DNA from 3 places in the Sinanaerobacter sp. ZZT-01 genome. Region 1 is predicted to be linked to each of the others. Evidence: riboswitches for the same ligand, from Rfam matches in the RefSeq annotation. Region 1 holds a riboswitch; each other region holds the start of a gene.
What was found. Region 1 has a riboswitch for cobalamin ahead of U5921_RS14285 (hypothetical protein). Riboswitches for the same ligand answer to the same signal wherever they lie in the genome.
Positions count from the first base shown of each region.

Region 2: linked by a shared signal. The riboswitch ahead of U5921_RS10625 (hypothetical protein) and the one ahead of U5921_RS14285 (hypothetical protein) in region 1 are both predicted to bind cobalamin.
Region 3: linked by a shared signal. The riboswitch ahead of U5921_RS15625 (M14 family metallopeptidase) and the one ahead of U5921_RS14285 (hypothetical protein) in region 1 are both predicted to bind cobalamin.

Region 1 is NZ_CP141728.1:2,947,533-2,953,090, reverse strand. Features, by position in the region: gene U5921_RS14300 (exonuclease SbcCD subunit D) at 1-94, shown strand, start outside; gene U5921_RS14295 (SMC family ATPase) at 91-2,856, shown strand; gene U5921_RS14290 (hypothetical protein) at 3,006-3,278, opposite strand; cobalamin riboswitch at 3,489-3,697, shown strand; gene U5921_RS14285 (hypothetical protein) at 3,944-4,246, shown strand; gene U5921_RS14280 (response regulator transcription factor) at 4,424-5,104, shown strand; gene U5921_RS14275 (HAMP domain-containing sensor histidine kinase) at 5,094-5,558, shown strand, end outside.
Region 2 is NZ_CP141728.1:2,212,759-2,218,316, forward strand. Features, by position in the region: gene U5921_RS10620 (FAD-binding oxidoreductase) at 1-1,351, shown strand, start outside; cobalamin riboswitch at 1,712-1,925, shown strand; gene U5921_RS10625 (hypothetical protein) at 2,139-3,863, shown strand; gene U5921_RS10630 (InlB B-repeat-containing protein) at 3,969-5,558, shown strand, end outside.
Region 3 is NZ_CP141728.1:3,230,938-3,236,495, reverse strand. Features, by position in the region: gene miaB (tRNA (N6-isopentenyl adenosine(37)-C2)-methylthiotransferase MiaB) at 1-932, shown strand, start outside; cobalamin riboswitch at 1,099-1,276, shown strand; gene U5921_RS15625 (M14 family metallopeptidase) at 1,404-2,360, shown strand; gene nikB (nickel ABC transporter permease) at 2,386-3,330, shown strand; gene nikC (nickel transporter permease) at 3,327-4,154, shown strand; gene U5921_RS15610 (ABC transporter substrate-binding protein) at 4,173-5,558, shown strand, end outside.

The DNA of each region.
Region 1 (5,558 bases):
ATTCTATGAAAAACAAAATAATCAACCGATGCGAGAGGAACAACAGTCATTTACTTCTGATATGATACGAAAAATTTGGGAGGACGAAATATGAGACCGCTTAAACTGACCATTTCTGGGTTTGGTCCCTATGCAGGAACTACGACGCTCGACATGGAAAAGATTGGACAAAGTGGCCTTTACCTTATTACAGGAGACACCGGCGCAGGAAAAACAACTATATTTGATGCCATCACTTATGCCCTATATGGGGAGGCGAGCGGGGGCAGTCGCGAAGTTTCGATGCTGCGTTCCAAATATGCTGAAATAAATACGCCGACTGAGGTAGAGCTTATTTTTGAGTACAGAAAAAAAAGATATCGAGTGAAGCGAAACCCGGAATATGAGCGTCTTTCAAAACGAGGGGAAGGAACAACAACTCAGAAAGCAGAAGCTGAATTGATTTACCCTGACGGGCTGGTAATTACCAAAACAAAGGAAGTGACTGCTGCCATTATTGATATTATGGGGATTGATTATCATCAGTTTTCACGCATTACCATGATTGCACAAGGTGAATTCCTTAAGCTTCTGCTTGCATCGACTGAAGAACGAAAATCTATATTTCGCCAAATTTTCCAAACGAAGCGATACCAGACACTGCAAGAACGGATCAAAGCAGAATCGGGTAGTTTAAAGAGTCAGTGTGAATCCCTTAAAAGTGGGATTAGTCAGTATGTTTCCGGCATTTGCTGCGAAGAGGATGATGAATTGTATGCGAAGTTTGAACAGGCAAAGGCAGGAGAGCTTACTTCAGAAGAGACGATCGCATTGATTGAAAAATTGATTCAAAAGGATTGTGAAGCGGAGAAGCAAAAGAAAAACATGCTTGAAAAAGTGGAAGAGCAACTAGCGGAAATTAGTACGCAGTTAGGAAAGGCAATTGCAATTGAAAAAGTGAAAAAAAACCTTTCCAGTACAGAAGAAATGCTGCTTCAAAAAGAAAAAGAAGAACAGCACTTATTTACGATATTGGAATCTGAGCAATCAAGACAAGCAGAGCATGAGCAGCTTAGTGAAAGAATAACGATGGTTCGCAGCCAGCTTCATCAATATGATGAATTGGATGCTTCAAAAGAAAAATTAGAACAGATGAATCGCACCTTTTTAGAAAAGAGCAAGTATCTGGATCAAAAAAAAGAAAAGTTAGAAGAAGAAATGCTGCAACTTATGGCCTTGAAAAAAAAGTTAAATAACCTAAAAGATTGTGAAACCTTGAAGGAAAAACTGATCAATCAATATGAGAATGAAAGGCAGCGGCTTGAACGTTTAAATGCACTCGCTAATAGCCTTAATAGCTGTATGAAATTAGAGAAAAAGCAAAAAGAGGCACAGGAAGAATACAGAGATGCTCTAGAAGTGGCAGAGCGTGCGCAACGAGACTATAGTAATAAAAACAGAGCTTTCCTTGATGAACAGGCAGGAATTTTAGCCGAGATGCTGCAAGAAGGAGAAGCATGTCCGGTTTGCGGTGCTGTGGAACATCCTTGTTTAGCCGTAAAATCCAAAGGTGCTCCTACCGAAGCAGAGCTTGAAAAAGCCAAGAAAAACAATGAGAAAATGCAGAAGAGAGCGGCTGATGCAAGTACAGCGGCAGGAGAACTTTCCGGTCAAATTTTTTCAAAGAAGTCTGAGATTGAAAAGAATTGCACGGATCTTATTGGTGTGTATAATTATGATGCAGTTCCAGAACGACTTTCACATGCTTTGGAGAAAGCAGAAGCAGCGATTGCAGACTTTGAAGAGAAGATTTCGATAGAAGAGAAAAAGGTTAAAGAAAAAATTAAGATTGAAAATGAGATTCCGATAGGAGAGACGAAAATCAGAGAATGGGAAGATGAAATATCGGGTCTAGACAAGTATACTTCTACACTTTATGCAGAAATCGAGAGCATGACTGCTGTATGGAAAAAGCAATCGTCGAAATTAGAATATGAAAGTAAATCTGATGCAGAAAAGATAATCCAAGAGATGAAAAGGAAAAGAACAGCAATGGAAAAAGCGCTGGAGCTTGCACGAAGAGAGCATCAGGAAATGAAATCTCAGATAGACGGATTGCAAGGGAAGATTCGGGCACAAAAAGAACAACTTAAAGATGCGGACTGTATTGATATTAATTTAGAAAAAGAAAAACAGGCGGCATTGCTTCTAGATAAGCAATCTCTAAATCATATTTTGACTGCGCTCACTTCCCGAAGCAGCAGCAATCATTCAGCTCTTCATAACATCCATCGACAGAGCAGAGAACTGGCTCGGCTGGAAACTAGATGGGGATGGGTAAAATCCCTTTCAAACACGGCAAACGGAAATATAAGCGGAAAAGAAAAAATCATGCTGGAGACTTATATACAGATGACCTACTTTGATCGGGTTATCGCTCGCGCAAATACGAGATTTATGAAAATGTCCAGCGGTCAATATGAACTGAAGAGAGGAATCGAAGCAGACAACAACCGGAGTCAAAGCGGACTTGAATTAAATGTGATTGATCATTACAACGGGACAGAGCGCAGTGTCAAGTCTTTATCGGGAGGAGAATCTTTTAAAGCATCGCTTTCACTAGCCCTTGGACTTTCAGATGAAATTCAGTCCTACGCAGGAGGAATCTGTTTAGATTCCATGTTCGTCGATGAAGGATTCGGTTCTTTAGACGAGGATTCATTGCAGCAAGCAGTTAAAGTACTGGCAGGCCTTACGGAAGGCAAGCGACTTGTCGGTATCATTTCCCATGTAAATGAACTTAAGGAAAAGATCGATAAACAAATTGTCATAACGAAAGAAAAATCCGGCGGAAGTCGGGTGACGATTCTTTCCTAAATTTCTTTACTTTTTTCCATACATATTTCATAGGTACGTTACGTGTTTATTTACGCTGTGTAACACAAAGATATTGTTAATCGAAATTTTCAATTACTATCTGCCCCGCATAGGTTAATGCAATGCTGCCAAATTCTATGAAGGGAATATCAAATAAGAAGTCCTCGTTCTCTTTTCCTTGTGCTACAGACCGGAGCGAGCGCTACTGATTCTAAATGGCTTGACTTGCTGCTTTTCAATATAAAGCGGGCCAAAGGTAAATAAGGAATCTGTGCTAATTGTTTTAGGAATTCCGTTTCTTCTTCCGATATTTGCATTTTTTTTTGATGATGTCCGCAATTACATCCACAGCAACTATGCTCGTTTTCGTAAGTGCTTTCATGGTTGCTTTGGCAGCAGCAGCCTTTTTGTGTGGTATTCATAATATAATCCTTTCTATTTAAGCAGGTAATTCAAAACTAATTCTTAATAATTATTAAATTTAAAGTTAGCTTAAACTAACAATCTAAATAGAATAGCATAGGATAGTTAGGTTGTCAATAAGCTGTGTAATACGCAGAGTGTTCTTTCATTGAAAGGGGAATTGAAAGCTAGTTTGACAAGCGAGTAAGAAAATGAGATACTGAATATAAATAAAATAGTAAAGTTTATGTTCCATCAGTAGAAAGTTGCTGATGGCTAAGATGGAACTCCGGTGCAAATCCGGGACGGTACCGCCGCTGTAAGTGAGGAATCCAAGCCGCAGCTATGGAAAGTAGCAACCACTGAGTAAAACTTGGGAAGGTCGGCAAAGGGTGATGATACACGAGTCAGAAGACATGCATAAGTTTTAAGCGCAGGAAGCTATGGTAAACAAATTGTATTGTAGTGTGTAATGTGCATAAATAGATCCAGTTAAAAACGGAACTGTGACTTTCATCTAGTCACAGTTTTTTTATGCTACAACATGACTTGTCGATAAGCTGTTTCTACATAATTGGGCAGAAGTTTTAATATGATCTGCATAAAGCGGAGCCTTTGTAAATCGAAATTTTCGATTTCATTCTATTCACTTTTTTATGATATAAAATAAATGGAGGATTCTAGTATGAACATTCAGTGGTTTAAAAATCCGGATAACATTGTGTATGCGGAAACAGACAAGGTTGTTCCGGCCTTGTCAAAGGAAACAGGAATTTCCGACTTAGGAAATAAGCTTAAGAGCTTTCAGCGCAACCCCAGTCCGGAAGGGCTGACCCTTCGAGGGACAAAAAGAGTTTCAGTTAAACTTTTTATTCCGAATCAAACGTTTGATGAGAGATTAGAGATGGGAGATAATGTTTGGATTTATATGGGTGAAACAAGAGAGTGCTATTGTGTTTATACTCCATGGGAGACAGCAGCTGACTGAAGCCGGGCGAATGTAAAAAGAAATATGGAATATTTAACAAAAAAATCTATAAGACCGCATTTTTTTATTGTGGTCTTATTTTTTTATTCTCTGATTTCATTTACAGTAAAAGATTTCTTTAGGACATAAAGAGAACATATCGGTATAATAAGATATACGGCAGAAGGAGGTAATGAGATGACCTATAAAATATTATTGGTAGAGGATGAATTAAAAATGCAGAATATCATAAAAGACTATTTTGAAGTAAAAGGCTGCAATCTAGTTTGTGCAAATAATGGATTGCAAGCACTGGAAGTTCTTTCTTTGCAAGAATTTGATCTCATCTTGCTCGATGTAATGATGCCAAAGCTGGACGGATTTTCTTTATGTAAGAAGGTACGAAGAGACTCGGAGGTTCCCATTATTTTTTTAACTGCCAAGACAGACGAAGAAGATAAGCTTTACGGATATGAGCTCGGAGCAGATGACTATGTTACAAAACCGTTTTCACTTGCAGTCTTATTTGCAAAGTCCACTGCACTTATAAATCGAACTGCAGGCAGGGTAGTTAGTGAGAAGCTTCAGGCAGGAGGGATTACCATTTATCCTGAAAGAAAAGAGATAAAAATCGATGACAATTATATTAATCTACCCAATCTAGAGTATAAGATATTACTTTTTTTTATTAGAAATGAAAAACGGATAGTAACCAGAGAGCAGCTGTTGAATCAGGTATGGGACCATGCTTTTGATGGGAGCGACCGTGTTGTGGACAGTCATGTGAAAAAGCTGAGAAAAGCGATTAAGCCATACGATTCTTATATAAAAACAATTGTAAAAACAGGATATAAATTTGAGGTGAACCATGAAAAATAGATATGAAAAGAAAAATATATACGTGAGAACTTTAATTAGTCTCTTGATTTTTTATTTGATTACCATGATGATTTTTACCGTGATCTATGAGCAGATTGTAGTGTCAAGAACTGCCTTTGTTAATACCAACAAATTAAGCAATGCAGTGTACATGGCCCAGAAAAGTATGTTCGAATACGAAGCCGATCCCAGCTTGGTAAATCGTTATGCGATTTCAAAAATCTGCAATTCGATTGCAAGCAGTATGGGAGAGCCGCTTTTATATGGAGCTTGTGCTATTTTTGATGAGAATAAAGACTTAATCAGTAAGAGTGGAGAATATCTTGTAATAAATGAGCATATTCAGACAGAATACGGCGACTGGACAACGCAAGCCTTTGGAATCTGCTTGGATGACTATATGAAACCTGACGAAATAAATGAGCTAGAACAGTATTGGCAGTATAGTCCACAT
Region 2 (5,558 bases), 730 kb from region 1:
CGTTGGAGAGGATTATCTTCTGACAAAGAAAGAACTGACCGCCTCTTACCTTTATGATGAAGTAGAAGAAGCATACCGCCCGAAGGCAAATATAGATTCAATCGTAATAAAGCCAGCAAATTCAAAGGAAGTAGCGGCTGTTATGAAGCTGGCCAATGAATGGAAGATTCCCGTAGTCGTACGTGGTGGAGCAACCGGACTCTGTGGTGGATGCACACCGGTAGAGGAAAGCTTTATTTTAACGATGGAACGAATGAATGCAATTTTAGAAATTGACCGAAACAATATGGTAGCGGTTTTAGAGGCTGGTGTTACACTGATGGACTTGCTTGAAGAGCTGGATCAATCAAATGATTTAAGCTTCCCAGTACATCCCGGAGATGAAGGTGCACAGATGGGCGGCATGGCGGTAACCAATGCGGGCGGAGCCAGAGCGGTACGTCACGGTGTGATGCGAAAGCATATTATGGGTGTGGAGGCAGTCCTCCCGAACGGTGAAATATTGGAGCTCGGAGGAAAGCTTGTAAAAAATAATGCAGGATATAATCTAATGCAGCTTTTGCTTGGAAGCGAAGGCACATTGGCTGTTATTACTAAAATTATATTGAAAATTTATCCAAAAGATCGCAGTTCTGCAACGATTGTGGCACCGTTTGAACGATTTGAGGATGCATGTCAGGCAGTAATGGACATTTTACAAAGCGGAAATATTCCTCTTGCAGTAGAATACATGGATAAGCATTTGTTTGTGGGAACGGCAGAAATGCTTGGTTTGGAATGGCAGGCGAAAAGAGGAAATGCAGATTTGCTGATTATTCTTTCGGAAAAAAATGAGGAGCGCCTGTATGATGCATGTAGGGAAATCAATGCAATTTGCGAGAAAAACAACTGTTATGAAACTTTGTATGCCGGAAAAGCAAAGGAACAGGAAGAGCTTTTATTAATTCGAAGCCAGCATTATGAGTACATTAAAGAAACGATATGCGATTCCTTTGATATGGCAGTGCCGGTTTCAGAGATTCCAGCTTTTATCAGCGATTTAAAAAGACTGGTAAAAGAGTATGATACCAGTACGAATGTGATTGCGCATATTGCAGATGGAAATGTGCATAATGATATTTTGTATTTGAAGGACGGGAGCATTCCGCCGTATGCAGAGGAACTGAAGCAGAAAATGTATGATGCCTGCTTTTCTTACGGAGGAACGATTACAGGAGAGCATGGGATTGGGAAAATCAGGACAGAGGACTTAACCTTGCAAAAATCACCTGTAGAGCTGGAACTGATGAAGGGGATTAAAAAGGTATTTGATCCGAATCATATTATGAACCCAAAAACAGTGTTGATGTAGCATGAATAAAGAGCTTGCATACCTTAGAGATAGGAAGAAATAAGTAAAAAGAAGCTGACTGCTGAGGAAGAACAGAGCAGTTAGTTTCTTTTTCTTTAAATTCACATAACAGGACATTATCTATCTTACAAATTAGGAAATATTTAGCATGATTTTCACTTGCAAAATATAATGAAAGCTGATAACATAAACTCAAATCAGATGAAATTAGAAAAAATAATACAATTCATGTTCTGCCGGTTTAATCCGGTAGTAATTTTGCTCTTGAAAAATAGAAAAATAGATGGTAGTATAAATCTATAAAATTGTAAATATTAAGAAAGAAACAATATTTTCGACAATGTTTGACAAGTATAAAACGAATTGAATACATATTCATGTTCTACCGGGTAAAGCCGGAAGCTAAGAGGGAAGTCGGTGAAAATCCGGCACGGACCCGCCGCTGTAAGCGCGGAGTTTCTGAATCATATTTGCGGAATGCAGACTGCCACTGAGGGGTGATAAGCCCTTTGGGAAGGAGATTGGAAACGAAGATGCGCAAGTCAGAAGACCTGCATGGATAGAAGGCAGTGATAGTCACGAGGTAAATGACTTGCAGGATTTTTTTGAAGGAAAAAAAGAGCACATGATATAAATAGGAGCAGTGAAAACGGACTGCGGCATTTTGCCGCAGTCTTTTTTGTTGAAATAAAAGAGGAAGGGGGTGAGCATGATTGAAAAAATACGGTAATCTCGCCGTATGGAGCATAACTCAATTATTTAAGAAAAAGAAGGAGGAAAGAAGCGAATGATGAAATTCAAATTAAGAAAGCCAATAGCTGCATTGGTAACAGCAGCTATGGTAGCAAGTATGGGAATCCCTGCCTTTGCGGCTGATTGGCCCACGTATCAAGGCAATGATATTCACAACGGAATCTTGACGGATGGAGCGCCAACGACAACAAGTCCGAGCGTTACACAGATTGTTTTGCCGCATAACGGCTCCGGCTGGGACGGCGTCGATTCCGCCGCTGTCATGGAAACGACAGGTGATGGTGATACCTATGCGTATGTGCTGTATGACGGGTACACCGTAAAAGAGGATGGAAGTGGTGGCGGGCGGCTTGCAAAGATCGACTGCACCGCATCGACACCGCACGTCGTATGGGATGCGCAGATCACGCAGAGCTCAGGCTTTCAGCTGTCCAGCCCATATCTGGATGTGGAAGACAGAAGCATCTATGTAGGCGCTTCCGGCTACAACCAGAAAGCAACAAACGATAATTTGGCTTTAGAAGCAGGAGTAACAAAGGATTGGACCGTATCTGGGTCCGGAATCACAATGGAAGCGAATAAGGTGATTGTATCCGGGGATGAGACGGTTACAATGACACAGGCAAATATTGATTTAGAGAACGGCAAGAAGCACCGTTCGGCTACCGGCGTGAAGATCAACGGAAGTGGTGTGGGTATGACCGTTACGGCAAAGCTGAACGGAACTGTAGTGGGAGAAAAGACTTTCACGTCTGCAGATCTGATCGACGGTCACTATTACTTAAATAAAAACTTTGATGACCAATCTTCAGCGGCAGAAGCAGCAGTGCTTACCGGAGCGAATACGCTTGAATTCACTTATGAGATAAGCGGAAATACAGGAAACACAGTGGAAATCGAATACTGTAGCTTATATGAGCAAAAAACTTCCATTACAAAGGTAGTAGATATCGACGCTACACCAACTACAGATTGGTCACTGGCTGTGCCAAATAACGCACAGATCAATACGCCAATTGTAAAAGACGGAGATTACATTTACTTCGGAACCTGGTCGGGTCACGCAGGCACGTATTATCAATATGATATGGGTGTAGAAGAGTTACTGGAATACAACCCGGGTAACGGCGGATTTTACTGGGCCGGTGCGGTGGTAGACGAGGATTACGTATACTTCGGCGGAGATAACGGCTATCTGTATGCCCGTCCGGTTGGCGACGATTTTGAAGATGTATCACAGGGAAGTGTAATCAATCTAGCAACGGCAGGCGGTGTGAGCCCGGGCAATGTGCGCAGCACGATTTCCCTCGTAGACGGGCACCTTTACTTCACGAGCCAGGGCGGTTACATTTGGAGTTTTACACCAAATAACGGTACGCCGACCTTGGATTGGAAGGCAGAGCTCGCAGCGACCTCCACGTCGACACCGACCGTAGTAGGAAATGATATTTATGTAGGCTATTACGCTGGATTTAGCGCAGGCGGTGTGCAGAAGATAGATAAGACAAGTCATGCAGTTACGACAATTGCAACACCGGGACCGGTACAAAGCTCAGTACTTGTGAATACGGACGGAGGCGTGAACTATTTGTACTTCAATACCAATTCCGCAACCGGAGCAGGCTACTGCTATAACGCAAGTACCGGAACTAAGGTATGGCAGACGCAAGGAGATACGTATGCGTTGCAGGGAATGGCGTCCAGCAACGGCATCTTAACCTTCGGAAATGATTACGATCATTTTTACGTTGTAAAATAATAGAAGGCTTGATGCTTTGAGTAAGAAGTAGGAGAGGAGAAGGATGTGTCTTCATTTTTGGATGATAGGCACATCCTTATTTTAAAGTAGAAGGCGGTAGAAAGAATGAAGCATGAGAAAAGAAACTATTTTTTAAGCTTGACACTGTGCATGGTTTTGATTTTGGGGCAGATCATACCGGTGGGAGCAAGCTACGCACAAGATAGGGGTACAGAGCTGTCAGGGAGAACGGAGAGCGTTGTACAAGACGGGGGTAGCAAGGATAAAGAATCAGATTCTGCCGTGGGAGTATCGGAGGATGAGGGGATTGATGTAGGGGAAAATATGTTTGAAGATGAGAATACGGCAGGAGAAGAGTCTGATAATCAGAAGGAAGAAACAGAAGAAGGCGCAGATGAAAAGGAATTTAGCGAAATGGAAAAAACAGAAAAAGAAAGCGAAGATGTTCTTTCGGAGGATTCGGCTACAACAGATGATGTGATAAAAAATCAAGAGGATAGGGAAGAACCGGTAGAAGAGGCTCTGAAGGAAATGATTTCTGAGCCGGTTATGGAAACACTGGAGCTTGCCTTTGAGAATGGATTGCCGAATATAATGGAGTATGAAGCAACGACTCAGAGTGCCATCTATTTTATTGCTGATGCGGAAGGTATAAAAAAATTAGGGGGATTAGTAAATAGCGGTATTGATTTTAAGGGGAAAACGCTGAAGCTGACGCAGGATATTGACTTAGAGCTTCAGGAATGGGCGCCGATCGGAACAAAAGAACATCCCTTTTGCGGTGTGTTTGACGGCGACGGATGCAAGGTAAGAAATTTAAAGATGGAAACCTCAAGCCTGGAATACATCGGGTTGTTTGGATATATAAAAAATGCGGAAATTAAAAATACAGAGATTGGTGAGGGAAGCACGGTACAGGGAACGGCAGAAGCAAAAAATATCTATGCGGGAGGCATTGCTGCTTACGCAGAGGAGAGTAAATTTATTAATTGCAGAAATGATACCAATATAAGTGTTTTAAATTTATCGGAAGATGGCAAGAAGAATCAAATCTGTACAGGAGGAATTGCGGGTTATGTAAAGAAGAGTGATTTGACAGATTGCAGCAACAAAGGCATCATTACCTCCGAATCAGAGGCAACGAAAAATTTGGCACATAGTGGAGGAATGGGAGGCATTGCTGGCTTTGCTGAGGAAGGAAACTTTGAAGGCTGTGCGAACGAAGGAAGCATCAGCGGAGGCTGGAAGACAGAAACAAATGCAAAGGACTATCCCTCGGGAGGAATTTTAGGCTATGCAATGGATACTTCTCTTATCGGCTGTATAAACAGCGGTGCGGTAACAATTACAGGCTATTATGCTGGTGGAATGATAGGAAATGCAGAATCAATTGAAAAGACTATGATACTTTCAAACTGTGAAAACAATGGGGGAATTGAAGTAAAAGGAACGAAGGCAATGTATGCAGGAGGGTTAGCCGGAAAAGGTACATCAGTAGAAATGAATGACTGCAAAAATACAGCAGGAATAAAGGGAGAATGGTATGTCGGTGGGCTTGTAGGAAATTTAGGAGGGAGTGCAAGTAAGAAGTCTTGCATTCAAGATAGCTCCAACGAAGGAAAAATAGAAGCGTTGACAAAACGGGCAGGTGGACTTACCGGAGAGGCAAAGCAGAGTAAAATACTGCGGAGCAAA
Region 3 (5,558 bases), 280 kb from region 1:
TACCAGCTAAGCGGCTTTATCCTTTTAAAGCTTTTGTTAACATAATGTACGGATGTAACAATTTTTGTACTTACTGCATCGTTCCTTATACGAGAGGAAGAGAGCGAAGCAGAAGACCGGAGGAAATTATTTCCGAAGTGGAGCAATTAGTTGCTGCGGGTGTAAAAGAAGTGACTTTATTGGGTCAAAATGTCAATTCTTATGGGGTCAGCTCCCACGGAAGTGACTATTGTGCGCCAAAAGAAAACGGGATGGACTTTGCCGGACTGATTTATGCACTGAATGAAGTGGATGGATTAGAACGCATTCGATTTATGACCTCGCATCCAAAGGATTTGTCAGACCATTTGATTCAGGCCTTTCGAGATTGTGATAAACTTTGCAAACATATTCATTTACCGGTTCAGTCTGGAAGCACAAATTTACTGAAGAAAATGAATCGAAACTATACAAAAGAACAGTATCTGCATTTGATTGAAAAACTTCGTAAAGCAGTTCCGGATATAGCGATTACCACTGATATTATTGTAGGTTTTCCGGGAGAGACAGAAGAAGATTTTTCTGAAACTTTGGATCTAGTGCAAACCGCACAGTTTGATTCTGCTTTTACATTTTTATATTCCATAAGAAAGGGAACACCTGCCGCAAACCTTACGGATCAAATTTCTGAGTCGGTGAAGCACGAGCGCTTTAATCGTCTGGTAGAGTTGATGAATGGGATAACCGCTCAGATTAATAAGAGCTATGAGAAAACCGTGCAAAAAGTATTGGTAGAAGGAACGAGCAAGACCGACAAAACGACTTATACCGGAAGGACGGATTCTTTAAAGATAGTCAATTTTAAAGGAAACAGTGCGTTAATCGGTGAGATCGTAGAAGTGAAAATTACAGAAGGAAAGACGTTTAGTTTGACCGGAGAAGTCATCTCATAAGTGAAATAGATATTTGATTTAAAACTGCTGTGAAATCATACAATGCAATGTTTTTCAGCAGTTTTTATCTGTCCAATGTTTTTTGAGCTTTCAAATCCATATCGAAGAAGGTATGAGAAATTTTATGGATTGTAGAAATTTGTTGACATTTGTTTGAAAATTAGGATATAATGTAAATTATAAAAGTTCCATGAGGATTAATAGGGAAATTGGTGTAAGTCCAATGCGATCCCGTCACTGTAAAAAAGGGTTTCTTCCAAAAACCACTGGATATTTTGTATCCGGGAAGGAGGAAGGAACGATGCTTTTAAGCCAGGAGACCTGCTTTTATGCATATCAGCAATGCCTACGGAGGATGGGTGAGCTCAAAGAAAAAATGACAAGGAATTCTTTGTGTACACTTATTTGTGTACATTTTTTTTTGATTAATATTCTTGATATAGTATGAGATAAGCAATGAGGAGAATGTAAATGAATCTAATTGACCTTACGCAAGCATTAAAATACAGAAACGAAAAAATTCAGGGAGTTGTGGAAATCGCAGAAGCAGGCGTTCAATTACCGATTACCGTTATCTGCGGAAAAGAAGAAGGAAAGACAATTTTAATAACAGGTGGCATTCATAATGCGGAGTATGTTGGAATACAGGCAGCACTTGAGTTGTCTGTTTTTTTAAAACCGAGTCAGATCAGCGGGAATATCATAATACTTCCATTGGTAAATCGAACCGGATTTGAGCATCGCACAAAAAGCTGTGTTTATGAGGATGGGAAAAATCTAAATCGTGAATTTCCCGGGAATAAAGAAGGAACATTGGCAGAAAAAATTTGTTATTACATAGAGAAAGAAGTTTTTTCTCATATCGATTATTATATTGACCTGCATTGTGGGGATTGGCATGAAGAATTAAAGTCCTATGTATATTGCCAGGGAAAAGCCGATGAAGAAACCTGCCGTATTTCCGAGAAGATGGCAAGGCAAGTGAATGTAAAATATATTGTGCAATCTCAGAACGGAAGTGGAGGTGCTTATAACTACGCGGGAAGCTTGGGAATCCCGGGTATTTTGCTTGAAAGAGGAAATCTGGGACTCTGGTCACAGGATGAAGTGAAGGAAGACATCTTGGATGTAAAAAGGATTTTAAGAGCAATGGGCTTTCTTGTGGGCAGTGCATTTGAGAAAACCGATCAAATCCTGATTAAGGAAGCGTTTTATGAAGAGGCAGGAAAAACAGGATGCTGGTACCCTCGGCACCGAGCCGGTGATATCGTTGAAGAAAATGAGGTATTAGGAGAAATCAGAGATTATTTTGGAAATTTACTGGAAAGACATATTGCAAAAGCAAGAAGTGTTATTTTGTATCAAATCGCAAGCTTGTCTGTTTTAGAAAAAGAAACGGTCATTGCTTACGGAAAGCTTTTCGATTAATGATTATAGGCAAGGAGGAGGCATTTTGAGCGGGACAAAATTGAGGAATAGGCTATTTGAGACTATAATCGTTTTATTCGGGATTAGTTTTATTACATTTGGGTTAACCTACCTGGCTCCAGGGGATCCCGTTAGAACCATGTATGCTGTATCTGGGAGTATTCCAAGTGAGGAAATTTTAGAACAAACGAGAGAAAGTATGGGGTTAAACAAACCGTTTTTTATCCAGTACTGGAATTGGCTCGCTGGATGCCTTCGCGGGGATTTTGGTATTTCTTACTCTATGAACCGACCTGTTGCTGATATTATTTTAGTAAGATTATGGCCAACTTTAAAGCTGGCATTTACCTCTCTTGCCTTTATGATTCTTGTATCCGTTCCACTTGGTATGCTTGCAGCGGTTAAGAGAAACAGGGTGGCAGATTACTTGATACGAAGCGGCACTTTTTTAGGGATATCCATACCTAATTTTTGGGTAGGGATGCTCTTGTTATATGTGGTTGCTGTAAAATTTAAATTAGTATCAGTCGTTTCTATGGGAAATGGAATCGAAAAGCTGATTTTGCCGGCAGTTACACTTGCATTTGCAATGTCTGCAAAGTATACGAGGCAGGTGCGAACTGCTGTTTTGGAAGAATTGAATCAAGAGTACGTTATTGGAGCAAGAGCAAGAGGCATTAAAGAAAGCATTATTCTATGGAAGCATATCTTTCCAAATGCATTATTGCCGCTGATCACCCTGCTTGGTTTATCATTGGGAAATTTACTTGGTGGAACTGCAGTAGTTGAAGTTATTTTTTCTTATCAAGGACTTGGGAATTTAGCGGTTTCTGCGATTAAAGCCTATGACTATCCTTTAATTCAAGCCTATGTAATTTGGATTGCAGTGATATATATGGTAATCAATGGGCTGGTGGATATTTCATATTCTTATTTGGATCCAAGAATTCGAAAAAGGAGTGAAATATGAAAAAAGTAGTTGTATTCATGAGAAAAAACAAACAGTTTATGATTCTCGTTTTATTGGCGGCTGCACTTGTATTAATTGCTTTATTTGCTCGGAAAATAGTGCCTTACAGCCCTTATGAATCAAATTTAAAGGAAGCATTTCTTTCACCGAGTGCGTCACACTGGTTTGGAACGGATAAGCTGGGGCGAGATGTTTTATCTCGTGTTATTTATGGACTTCGAATATCGCTGACGGCTTCATTAGCCTTAGTTAGTATCATTTTTTTGGTCGGGACGATTTTTGGAACGATTTCCGGATTTTATGGCGGCATGATAGACTCTGTAATCATGAGATTTTCGGATATGATGATTTCTTTTCCGGGAATGGTCTTAGCGATTGCGGTGGCAGGTATTATAGGGGCTAGTATTGCGAATGCAATTATCGCAATTGCGGCGGTAAGCTGGACAAAATATGCAAGGCTTGCAAGAAGTTTGGTTTTGAAAATTAGACATAAGGATTATATCTATGCAGCACAGACCATGGGGACAAAAGATATTGATATTTTAAGATATTATTTAATACCTAACGCATTACCTACGCTAATAATTACAGCTGCTACGGATATAGGAACGATGATTTTAGAATTAGCAGGACTTTCTTTTTTGGGATTTGGAGCACAAGCACCATTAGCAGAGTGGGGGCTTATGCTAAATGAAGGAAGAGCTTACATGTTTGATTGTCCATGGCTTATGGTATTTCCTGGAATGGCGATTTGTGTGGTAGCCGTTATATTTAATTTATTAGGCGATTGTTTACGGGACATATTAGACCCGAAGCAAATATAAAATCACAGGAGGCAAAAAATGAAGCTAAAAAAGAGAATTGCGGTATTGGTATTGCTTGCAGTTATAGTTGTCAGCATATTTGGCGGATGTGGGACAAGCGATAAGAATTCTGCGGATAAGGGTAAGACATTGAATTTTGGGTGCACTAACTTTTCGGATTCATTAGATCCATCCGCAATGATAAATGCGGCTTGGTGCGTATCCAGATACAGCATCGGAGAAGGTCTGTTTCGTTTTGATGAGGAAATGAATGCGCAGCCCTATATAAGTGATAAGTTCAAAGTAAACGATGAGAATACAGATTGGAAATTTCATATTAGGGATGGAGTGAAGTTCTCCAACGGAAAAGATGTAACTGCTTCCGCAGTTGTGGATTCTATAAAATATATGTATGAGCAAGAAGCGAATAGTAACGGAAATTCAACGCCGTCCGTATTTATGCAATACGAATCGATTATTGCAGATGATGATTCTGGTATGGTTGAGATTGTGACGAGCAAGCCATATGCAGATTTGTGTGCGGTATTAGCCCATCCTTACTTTTCTATTTTGGATGTAAATTCCGATCTGGATATTGCAAACAATCCGATCGGAACCGGCCCATATGCAATTAAAAAGTATGATACAGGAGTATCGATTGCAATGGAAGCAAATGGATATTATTGGAACGGAGAGGTTCCATATAGAAATGTTAATATTATATTTATTGATGACAGCTCAACAAAAGCTATGGCGTTACAAAGCGGCGATATTGATATTGTAGAAAACATTGTAACAACAAGCGATTTGGAAAAATTAAGAGACTCTTCCGATTTTCAGGTTTCAGAAACCATCGGTATGCGATGCGGATTTTCTTATATCAATCAAAAGAGAGTTTTAAAGGATGTAAATCTGCGAAAAGCCGTATTGCTGGCACTGGATGATGAGACAATGTGTAATGTGACCGTAGGTGGTATGTATACACCCGGCTGCTCAGTTCTTCCTTCTACATTAGATTATGGATATAAAAATCTAAAGGATGCGACACCATATGATATAAAAGCTGCAAAGAAACTTTTGGACAAAGCAGAAATAATCGATTCGGATGGAGATGGGTATCGTGAAATAAATGGAGAAATGATCGACTTATCTTATCTAACGTATGACAGCAGAAATCTGACGGATTTTACAGAAGCAGTAGCATCACAATTGGAATTGATTGGTATTAAAGTAACGATAAATACGACAGATGCAGATACCGAATGGAATATGTTAGTGGCAGGAGAATATGATTTGCTTGCAAATAATTGGATGACGGTTCCGGTGGGAGATCCATATTCGTATTTAGATAACTGGTATAGTAAGTCAAGTGCTAATTATTGTGGATATGCAAATGCGAAGTATGATAAACTGTATGGACAGTTA